2 regions of the Nocardioides renjunii genome follow, and region 1 is predicted to be linked to the other one. Evidence: riboswitches for the same ligand, from Rfam matches in the RefSeq annotation. Region 1 holds a riboswitch; the other holds the start of a gene.
The links. A riboswitch is a leader RNA that binds a small molecule or an ion and turns the genes downstream of it on or off. The one in region 1 is predicted to bind cyclic di-AMP.
Positions count from the first base shown of each region.

Region 1 (5,449 bases):
CAGCCGAGGTAGACCGTCGACAGCGACGTCAGCACCGCGAAGGTCCACGCGGTGACGCGGATCCAGCGGGGGAGCCGGATCAGCTCGGCGACCAGGCACGTGGTCACCGTGATGGCGACGTGCAGCGACGCGAACGCGGCGATGGTCTGGACGGCTCGGGTGTCCCAGGCGCCGGCCAGGACGGCGACGCGGTCGTCGAGGAGCAGGTCCTGGACCCCGGTGTTGAACGTGTCGGGCAGCCCCGCGAAGTCGCGCGGCGCGGAGTAGATCGGCCCGAGCGACGGGACGAGGTAGTAGACCGCCACGCCGATCAGCCAGTTGAACGAGACCGCGGTGACGTAGAGCTCGCCGGTGCGCGAGCGCCGGGTCCACACGAGCGCGATCGCCAGCATCGCCGGCACCAGGCCGATCCACAGCACGTAGACCCCCGACATCAGCCACGCCGCCCAGCCGGTGCCGAGCACCTGGTGCAGCACGTCGGCCGGGTCGTGGCCCAGCCACAGCAGCCGGTCGGCGCTGGCGAGCTCGGTGTCCCAGAGCCGCTCGGTGACGAAGGGGAGGTAGCCCTTGAGGTTGCGGAACGCGACGTAGGAGACGTACCAGGCGGCGAGGCCGATGACGGTGAACCGGACCTGGTCGCGGTTCCAGCGCTCGCGGACCACCCCGCGCAGCGCCTGCCAGGCTCCGTCCCGGTCACGTCGGGTGGCGGCCACCCAGCGCGGCACGACGTCCAGCGCGACCGCGAGCAGCACGATCGCCGGCAGCCGCACCCAGGTCGGGATCGACACCCCGTCCGGGTCGCGCACCGGCAAGTCATAGGCCGCGGCGACGAGCACGGTGGCGACGGCCATCGCCGCCGCCACGGCGACGGCGCCGCGGAAGTCCCCCCGTCCCATCCGCTCACCGTAGCGAGGAAGGACCGGCCGGCGCGACGCCTGCACCGAACCTTCACGACTTCTGGCGATGCGCGCCCACTACGCTCCGACGACAAGCAGCCACCGAGATCGAGGAGTCAACGAGATGGGTCGTTACGACGGGCGGGTCGCCGTCATCACCGGAGCAGCACGAGGCATCGGCTTCGGGATCGCCCAGCGGTTCGCCTCCGAGGGCGCCTCGATCGCCGTCCTCGACCTCGACGAGGCGGCGGCCCAGGACGCCGCCACGCGCCTGGAGACGGTGGGCGGCGCCGGGGCCGTCGGCATCGGCTGCGACGTCGTGGACTCCGCCGCCGCAGAGGCAGCGGTGCAGCGCGTCGTGGACGAGCTCGGTGGCATCCACGTCCTCGTCAACAACGCCGGCGTCACCCGCGACAACCTGCTGTTCAAGATGACAGAGGAGGACTGGGACCTGGTGATGAACGTCCACCTCAAGGGCGTGTTCAACATGACCAAGTCCGCGCAGGCCCGCTTCGTGGAGCAGAGGTACGGCAAGATCCTCAACCTCTCCAGCGTCTCCGCGCTGGGCAACCGCGGCCAGGCCAACTACAGCGCCGCCAAGATGGGCATCCAGGGCCTCACCCGCACGCTGGGGATCGAGCTCGGCCCCTACGGCATCACCGCCAACGCGATCGCCCCCGGCTTCATCGTCACCGAGATGACCGACGCCACCGCGCGCCGCCTCAAGATGGAGCCCGAGGAGCTGCAGCGGCTCAACGCCGAGGCCACGCCCGTGCGGCGCGTCGGCCAGCCCGAGGACATCGCCGCCGCTGCCGCGTTCCTCTGCAGCGACGAGGCGGCCTTCATCACCGGCCAGACCCTCTACGTCGACGGTGGTCGCAAGCTCGGCTGAGCGTGACGCTGGCCACGTGCCACGCGTGGAGGCCGGGGAGCGTTTTGCGTGCGCCCCCGGCCTCTGTCACGTTGGACGGCGGTCGGAAGACCGCCCGTCCCGGACAACGCCGAGTCCCGCCCGACCGGGACGGACCCCCGAGATCATTGAGGGCGGGAGTGGGGGACCCACAGGTTCCACTGCCGGTACGTGCGCTGCACGCGTCGGCTCGGGGTGAAGCCACCACACGGTGGCGGGGCACTTTCCAGCCCCAACCCGACAGCTCACCTCACAGGCGTGGGAAAGGAACGACCATGCCTGCGACCTCTCGCACGGCGCGAGCCTGCGCGCTCGCCCTCGCCGGACTGGGCCTCACCGCATCGACGCTGACGACCAGCCCGGCCGCCGCCTCCGACGGTGGGGCCGGCACCGCCGACCGCACCACCCAGCAGACCGCCACCACCGCGACCAGGACCGCCCAGCGGTCCCCGGCGGCTCGCGTGGCCGGGCGGGTGCTCGCCGCGCGCAACACCGCACTGCGGCAGCGCGGCAACCCGTACGCGTACGGAGCCGCGGGTCCCGACCGCTTCGACTGCTCCGGCCTCGTCTACTACAGCTTCCGCCGCGCCGGGTTCCCGGTGCCGCGCACGTCGTCGGCCCAGGCCGGCTTCACGCGCCGGGTGGCGAAGAAGGACATGCGTGCCGGCGACCTGATGTTCTTCACGGGCAGTGGCGGGGTCTACCACGCGGCGATCTTCCTGCGCTGGACCCGCGGGCACGCGCTGATGGTGCACTCACCGGGCTCTGGCCAGCGGGTCCGCGTGGCCGTGCCGTGGACCTCGCAGTGGTTCGGCGGGACCCTCCGCCGGTGACGTGACGACCGGCGCGCGAGCGCCGTCGGTCACAGTGATCGGCTCCGCCTGAAAAGCAAAGCCTGCTGATCTACCCTGTGGCGCGCCTTCTCCGATCGGGGAAGGCGCGCCCCCACACTTCCCAGAAGAGCCAGCGGCTCGACACCCCCGTTCGATCGGAGCCCCCGTGCGTCACCGTCTTCCCACCGCCGTCGCCGCGTTCGTCGCGGCCTCGCTCCTCCTCGCCGGCTGCGGCGGAGGGGACGACGAAGACACCCCGAGCGGCAGCAGCTCCGCCCCGGCCGAGCCGACCGCCTCCGAGACCACCGAGCCGCCCGAGCCGACCTACTGGCCGCTCACCGGCCTCGAGCGCACCGGCAAGGCCCCCGAGCACCCGGTCATCGTCACCAAGGTGGACAACACCTCGTCGAGCGCCCCGCAGGTCGGCCTGGGCGCGGCGGACCTCGTCGTCGAGGAGCTCGTGGAGGGCGGCTACACCCGCCTGGCGGCGTTCTACTACTCCCAGGTCCCGGCCAGCATCGGTCCCGTGCGGTCCATGCGGGCCAGCGACATCGGCATCGTCCCGCAGGGCGCCACCGTGGTCACCAGCGGTGCCGCCCCCGTGACGATCAACCGGATCAACGGCGCCGGGATCCCGTGGATCACCGAGGGCGACGCGGGCGTCTACCGCGAGAACACCCGCTCGGCGCCCTACAACCTGTTCGCCCGGCTCGGCGAGATCTCCAAGCGGCTCGACGCCGAGGAGGAGCCGCCCCCCTACCTGCCGTGGGGCACCGAGGCCGACCTGCCGCAGGGCGTCAAGGCGCGCACCCTCACCGCCGACTTCGGGGCGCACTCGACGTCGTGGCAGTTCCAGGACGGAGGCTACGTCAACACCGACTCGTACGCCGCGGCCGGTGACCAGTTCCCCGCCGACTCCGTGCTCGTGCTGCGGGTCAAGGTGGGCGACGCGGGCTACACCGACCCGGCCGGCTACCCGGTCCCCGAGACGAAGTTCGAGGGCAAGGGTGCCGCGCTGCTCTTCCACGGCGGTCGCGTCGTGCGCGGCACGTGGAGCAAGGACGGCCTGCACGGCGACATCGAGCTGTCGACCAAGTCCGGCGAGCTGACCGTGCCCGCGGGCCGGGTGTGGGTCGAGCTGGTGCCGGCCGTCAACGGCGACGTCACCTTCGCCAAGTAGGTCCTACGGCGTCGGGTCGAGCACGGGGTCACCGTGCTCGACCACCTGCCGGAGCCCGGCGAGCACCATGCCGACGGCCGTCTCGGCCCGCACGGCGGCCGCCGTGGGGTCCTCGCTCACGGCGACGGACCCCCCGACGGCCGACATCGCACCGAAGAAGATCCGGGCGAAGGTGTCGACCATCGCCGCGTCGCGACCCCCGTCCGTGGCGGCCAGCAGCGAGCGGACCACCTGGTGCACGACGGCGTACGTCGAGCGTGACTCCTGCTCGCGGTACCGCTCGGGCCCGAGCACCGAGGGTCCGTCCGAGACGACGATCTGGCGGTAGCCCGGCTCTTGGACGGCCTGCAGGAACGCGCGCAGGCCGGCGTGCGCCTGCTCCCACGGGTCGTCGTGCCCGTCGGCAGCCGCGGCGATCCCCAGGGTGGCCCGCTGCTCCACCTGCTCGAGCGCGGCCTCGAAGATCGCCTGCTTGCCGCTGAAGTGGTGGTAGAGCGCGCCCTTCGACACCTCCGCCCCCGCCACGATCGCGTCGAGCGAGGTGGCGGCGTATCCGCCCTCGGTGAACAGCCGCACCGCCACGTCGACGAGGGCGCTCCTGGTCTCGGCCGGGAAGCGCTGGCGGCGGGGGTCCATCAGCGCAGCCTAGGTGACCCGGGTCACCTCGGGCCGCCTGTCATAGTGGACGGCATGCAGCTGGCATCGGGGATGCTGCTCGTGGCGACGCCGGCACTCCAGGACCCCAACTTCGCGGACACCGTCGTGCTGCTGCTCGACGTCACCGACGAGGGAGCGCTGGGCGTGGTGCTGAACCGCCCCTCGCAGGTCCTCGTCGCCGACGTGCTCGAGCCGTGGCGTGACGTGGTGGCCGAGCCGGAGGTCCTCTTCCGCGGCGGCCCGGTGGGCACGGACGGCGCCCTCGCCGTGGCCGCGCTGCGCGACCCGCAGGCGCCGCCGGTGGGCTGGCGCCCCGTCGCCGGCCTGCTGGGCATGGTCGACCTCGACACCCCGACCGAGCTGGTCGACGGCTCGCTGACCGCCATGCGGGTCTTCGCCGGCTATGCGGGGTGGGGCGCCGGGCAGGTCGAGGGCGAGGTCGAGCGCGGTGACTGGTACGTCGTCAGCGCCGAGGCCGGTGACGCCTTCCGCGGGGACACCTCGGCCCTGTGGCGCGACGTGATGCGCCGGCAGCCGGGCATGCTGGCCTGGCACGTCAACCGGCCCGTCGATCCGGACATGAACTGACCCGGAGGTTAGGCTTTCCCATCATGAGCACCATCGGATTCTCCCCGGGCAGCCAGACGGTCGAAGAGCGTCAGACCGTCCCGACCGATGAGGGCGACCACGAGCGGTTCTCCCACTACGTCCCCAAGGAGAAGCTCACCGAGGCGATGGTGATGGGCACGCCCGTCATCGCGCTGTGCGGGAAGGTGTGGGTGCCCTCGCGGGCCCCGGAGAAGTTCCCCGTCTGCCCGGACTGCAAGGAGATCTGGGAGTCGATGAAGCCCGGTGACAAGCCCGGCGGCGGCTCCGGTTCGGACGGCTCGGGTCCCGAGGCGTGACGGGGCGGCCCGACGCGCCGCTGCCCCCCGCGTGGCCCGACCGGGCTGCGTGGGGCACGGCGCCGTCC
Region 1 is NZ_CP141058.1:3,241,344-3,246,792, reverse strand. Features, by position in the region: gene SHK17_RS15495 (phosphatase PAP2 family protein) at 1-896, opposite strand, end outside; gene SHK17_RS15490 (SDR family NAD(P)-dependent oxidoreductase) at 1,021-1,788, shown strand; cyclic di-AMP (ydaO/yuaA leader) riboswitch at 1,886-2,080, shown strand; gene SHK17_RS15485 (C40 family peptidase) at 2,082-2,639, shown strand; gene SHK17_RS15480 (DUF3048 domain-containing protein) at 2,806-3,819, shown strand; gene SHK17_RS15475 (TetR/AcrR family transcriptional regulator) at 3,823-4,455, opposite strand; gene SHK17_RS15470 (YqgE/AlgH family protein) at 4,510-5,064, shown strand; gene SHK17_RS15465 (DUF3039 domain-containing protein) at 5,088-5,381, shown strand.

Region 2 (5,449 bases), 430 kb from region 1:
CCGGCTGTCCGGACGCGAGGAGGAGGTCCTGACGCTCCTCGCCGACGGCCTGGGCACCAGCGAGATCGCCGGCCGGCTCTACCTCAGCGAGTCGACCGCCAAGACCCACATCACGCACATCTACCAGAAGCTCGGGGCCGCGAACCGCGCCCAGGCGCTGGTCACCGCGATGCGCATGGGCCTGTTGGACCACCTCTCGCCCCAACGGTTCTGACGGGTGCCCTGACCGGCCCTCCCCGGTGGTCCGAGGAGACATCCGGAACTAGTCACAAGGGACTACCCACCTGCGGCCGATCACCCGATTCGTGCAGCTCGGGAAAAGACGAAGATTCTTCTTGACGGGTCCACTGGGGCTCGGACATCCGGACTCATCAATCCACATCTTCCAAGGGGTTATCACCATGATCCAGTTCCTCACCATCCTGCTCAACGCCCGCCGCGACGAGGAGAAGGGCGCCACCGCCGTCGAGTACGGCCTCATGGTCGCGCTGATCGCCGTCGCCATCATCACCGTCGTCGCCACCCTGGGTGACAACCTCTCCGCCCTGTTCGACGGTGTCGGCGGCGAGATCGCCGACAACACCGCGCCCTGATCCGTAGGGACATGACAAGGGCCGGCGCCCGCCTGAGGCGGCGCGCCGGCCCTTTCCCTTTCCCGCTCCACACGTCCAGAGGAGGCTGCGCATGAGGACACCTGACCTCGAGCGCGACGAGCGCGGAGCCACGGCCGTCGAGTACGGCCTCATGGTCGGCTGCATCGCGGTCGCCATCATCATCGCGGTGACGGCGTTCGGTGTGTCCGTCAGCGAGCTCTTCATGGTCCCGGCCGGTACGTTCGACGGTCCGTGACCGCAGGGCTCGCGGAGCCCGCCAGATCGCTGCTCATGGAGGCGACCGGAACACCCGGTCGCCTCCAGCGCATTTCCGGGGTCAGCGGGCCAGCGCCGTCAGCTCGCCGCGCCACGCTGCGGTGAGCTCGGCGAGCGGGAGTCCGGCTCGGGCGAGGGCCCGCTCCACTGGGACACCGCGTGCGGCGCCGTCGTACACCTCCACCAGCGCCTGCTCCCCCAGCCTCTCCGCGATGATCCGGCAGGCGAGCCAGGCCGCCTCGTAGCTGGCCTGCAGGGCGCCGCCGGGAGCGTCGAAGTCCGCCGCCGTCGGCAGGGCGCGCGGCGCGCCGTCGCGGCGCACCTCCGCGAGGAGCCGACGCAGCGTGGTGCGGTCCGGCAGCACTGCGCGAAGCGCGACGTGGTCAGCGAAGCCCTCGAGCAGCCACGGCTCCACGGGCGTGCGCGCCGCGTCGGTGACGAGGTGCACCAGCTCGTGGCTCATCACCGCCTGCGCGCCGGCACGACCCAGCATCGAGGTGATCTCCGGGTTCAGGAAGACGTGGACAGGAGCGTCGTCGTCCATTGAGGTGCCGGGCGCGGCGGTGACCGCGGCTGTCCCTGCGTACGTCCCGGGCCGGGCGCCGAGCGCCTCCTCGAGGTCGGCGGCGCTGCTCGGCACCTCGACGACCACGGGCCCGGTGCGGCCGGGCAGCACCCGTTCGACGACCCCGATCCCGCGCACCACCCGGCGGGCCACCGCGCGGGCCTCCGCGCGCGCCTGCGGCCGGTCGCCGTCCAGCATGACCAGCACGTCCCGCGCACGGGCCACCGCGAGCTCGTCACGCAGCCACAGCGGGAGCCGGCCGTCGGCAGCGGCACCGTGCGGACCGAAGCCGCCGATCGCCAGGCCGTCGCCGGCAGGCACGAACCGGACGGCCACCTCAGCCCGGGACGGCGACGGGTCCAGCGCGCCGACCCGCCAGGTCAGCTCGACCGTCCCCGTCCAGGCGCCGTCCGCACCGACCGTGCCCACCTGGTCGACGTGGCGCGCGCCCACCGCCCGCAGGTCGAGCGAACGCGCGTTGGCCGCGATCCCGGCCAGCAGTGCCTCCGCCGCGCGGTCCTGAGGAGGGGCGAGGTCGACGAGCGTCCCGACGTCGCGCGCGACCACCCCGTCGACGAACCTCGCCAGGGCGTCTGCGGCCTCGGCCGGGCTGGCCCGCCACGCCTCGCCGCCGACGCGCCCCACGGCGGCCGGGTCGACGTCGTGGCGCCCGTCGCGCGCCGGCACCAGCACGCCGATCGTCGTGACGACCACCAGGCACAGCGAAAGGCCGGCCGCCCACAGGAGTGGACGGCCGGCCTTCGTGGTCTGCTGGTCAGCCAGGGCGGACCGCGCCGACGAACGGCATCGAGTGGAGACCCGAGACGGCGACGCCGGTGCCGGGGTTGGCGGCGTGGACGATCATGCCGTTGCCGATGTACATGCCGACGTGGCTGATGGGGCTGTAGTAGAACACCAGGTCGCCGGGCTGCAGGTCGCTCACGGCGACGCGCGGTCCGGAGCCGAACTGGGCGCTCGAGGAGTGCGGGAGCGACACGCCGGCCTGGGCCCAGGCACGCATGGTGAGGCCGCTGCAGTCGAAGGCGCTCTCGCCCATGGCGCCGTAGACGTAGGCGTCGCCGACCTGGGCCATCGCGTACTGGACGGCCGCGGCGGCGCGGCCGGAGGCGGGCACGGAGCTCGGCATGCGGGTAGTCGTGCCGCTGCGCGAGGCGAGCAGGCGCTCGCGCTCCTCGGCCTCGAGGTCCGCGAGGACCTCCTTGGCCTCGCCGAGCTTGTCGTCGACGGTCGCCTTCTCGGCGCCCAGCTGCTGGGTGAGCTCGGCGATCTCACGGGCCCGGGCGTCGGTCGCCTCGCGGCGGATCTCGAGGGCCTGGAGCTCGGTGTCGTAGTCGGCGAGCAGCGAGGCCTGGAGGTCGTTGAACGACGACATCGTGGAGAGGCTGTCGAGGAAGGAGCCGGGGTCCTCGGAGACCACGATCTGGCCGACGGTCGAGATGCCCTCGCCCTCGATCTGGCGCACGACGGCGTCGGAGACCTGGTCACGGACGACGTCGAGGCGGTCGTCCTGGCGCTCCTGGTCGGCGCGCAGGTCGGCGAGGTCGCCACGCAGGTCGGTCAGCTCCAGGCGGGCGTCGTGCAGCCGCTCCTGGGCGGCCTCGGCCTCGTGGTAGAGGCGGTCGACGCGGGCCTTCACGTCCTTGATGTCGGGGTCGGCCTGCGCGGGGGTCGCGGGCACGAGGGCGATGGCAGCGATCGCGGACAGTCCAAGAGCGGACGCGACGACTCGCTTGCGGGTGTGAGCCACGAGCGGGGGAACTCCTCGGGGATGTCGTACGCCTACCGGGTGAGCTGACGGGTTCGGCACGACTGTCCTACCCCTGCTCCACGCACCGCTCGCGCGGTGCGCCTCACAGGGGATTCACCCCAGGGGGAAGTGTGGTTCCCCGGCTCGTCGGCCACCGTGGTGCGGGGGTGTGGCCTTCGACTCGGCGCGACGCCCGCGCGGGCCTGGTGACCCACTGCCACGGACGTCAGCCCACACCCTAGACCGGAGCCGTCGGCCCCGCCAATCTTCGGGGAAACTTCTCACGACGTGTCTCAGGCGGACTCGATCACCGGCCCCGCGACCGGCTCCACCAGCCGCAGCGGTGGCACCAGTCCCCCGGTGGCCAGCGCGTCCAGCGCGGCCATCTCGTCGTCGTCGATGGTCAGCTCCGGCGGTGGCCCGAGGAGCACCGTCACCACGCAGTCGTGGCAGTGCAGCCCGCGCACCACGCAGGTGTCGCAGTCGATCCGTGTCGTCATGTGCTGAACCGTCGCAGGGCCCACCGACAACGGCCCTGCGGACCGTCCCGCGGGCGGCGGACGCCTCGAGCCGGTCAGCCCGTCAGCCGGTCAGCCCGCGACGATCCCGAGCAGCGACGAGGCGGGCACGGCCCGCGCCCCGGCCCGCACGACGTCGCGGGACAGCTCCCGGTCGCCGGTGACCACGACCACGACGCGGCCGCGCGGCTCGGCCGCGACCAGCTGGCGGATGACGTCGTCGGCGATGACGCCCTCCGGGCTGAAGACCACGCGGACCCCCCGGGGCGCCGGCATGACGGTCCTCGTCGACGACTCCGCGGCGTCGAAGACGACCGTGGTCTCCGCCCCGGACCGGGCGACGACGGGCCCCAGCGCGGCGACCAGCCGGCTGCGCTGCGCCTCGAGGCTGGCGTGGGGCCAGGCCTCCTTGGTGACGTTGTAGCCGTCGATGACGAGGCGGGCGCGCGGCATCCCGAGCACCTGCTCGAGCAGGGCGGGGGTCGCGGGCGCGCTGGACGCCGGCGCCGCCTCGACGCCGGCCAGCTCCCCCTCCACGGCGTCGCCGGGCGTCCCGCTGACGGCAGGCAGCCCGAGCTCGCGGCGCAGCCCGGTGGCGGACTCGACCACGGCGTCGAGCAGCAGCCGGGTGCGGATGGTCGCCGCGTCGCGCTCCGAGCGGGTGCCGCGGCGGCTGGCGGCGAGCCCGGCCTCGGCCTCCTCGAGCTGCGCCCGCAGGCGTCGTACGTCCGCCTCGGCGGTGCGGGTGGCGACCGCCGCCGCGGCGACGGCCTCGTCACGGGCAGCGAGGGCCGCGTCGCGCTCCGCCTCCGCGGCCCGCAGGGCGCTCCGAGTCTCGCCCAGGCGCTGGCGCAGCACCTTGTGCTCGGACCGGACGCGGTCGAGCTCCTGGCGGTGCTCCGACCGCAGCGTCCCGACCTCGGCCTGGAGGGCTGCCACCTGCGCGACGAGACGCCCGAGCTCGGCGCGGCCCTGGTCGTCGCGCGCCTCCTCCTCGCCGAGGCCGTCGGCGACCTCGGCGACGACCGCCTCCCAGCCGTCCTCGCGCACCAGCCAGGCCCGGGCGGCAGCGTCGAGCGGGTCGTCGGGGGCGGCGGGGACCGCCGCGACCTGGACCGCTGCGTGCTGACGGAAGTCGTCGTCGGCCAGGGCGTCCCAGATGGCGCCGCCGCCGAGGCGCGCGCGCCGGGCGGGAGCGAAGGAGGCGACCTTGCGCAGCGGCGCCGGGACCGGGCTGACGGAGGGCAGCACGGCGGAGACGAGGGCCACCACCCGCAGGCGCAGGCGCTCGGGAAGGGGCACCGGGCCGGTCACGGCCGTCCCGTCACCCGGCGGCCGGGTCGGCGGTGGTGTCGGCCGACGCGCGGTCGACGACCTCGATCGCGTCGGCACGACCGCACCAGCGGCAGGCCACGGACTCGACCGCCTCGGACCGCACGGTCTCCTCCTCGACCTGGTGCTCGCCGGCGAGGTCGAAGTGCCAGTACTCGGTGGTGCGGCGGGTGCGGGTGACGTCGAAGCGCGTGAGGTTGCCGCAGCCGGCGCAGCGCCACCGCTCGCCGTCGCCGGGAACGCGGAGGTCGGCGGTCTGGTCGCTCACGGGCGGGTGCTCCTCGGTCGGGGACGTCTGTTCGGACAGGCGCGGTCAGCGTAGTGCGCGTGCCCTCCCACCATTGTCGGATCCCACGTCTAGCGTCGCCCGACATGAGCACCACCGCCCACCGCCCGT
Region 2 is NZ_CP141058.1:2,808,483-2,813,931, forward strand. Features, by position in the region: gene SHK17_RS13390 (response regulator) at 1-214, shown strand, start outside; gene SHK17_RS13395 (Flp family type IVb pilin) at 402-593, shown strand; gene SHK17_RS13400 (Flp family type IVb pilin) at 685-849, shown strand; gene SHK17_RS13405 (hypothetical protein) at 931-2,148, opposite strand; gene SHK17_RS13410 (C40 family peptidase) at 2,210-3,133, opposite strand; cyclic di-AMP (ydaO/yuaA leader) riboswitch at 3,233-3,354, opposite strand; gene SHK17_RS13415 (hypothetical protein) at 3,496-3,702, opposite strand; gene SHK17_RS13420 (NYN domain-containing protein) at 3,793-5,034, opposite strand; gene SHK17_RS13425 (hypothetical protein) at 5,045-5,320, opposite strand; gene SHK17_RS13430 (DEDD exonuclease domain-containing protein) at 5,425-5,449, shown strand, end outside.
Region 2: linked by a shared signal. The riboswitch ahead of SHK17_RS13410 (C40 family peptidase) and the one ahead of SHK17_RS15485 (C40 family peptidase) in region 1 are both predicted to bind cyclic di-AMP.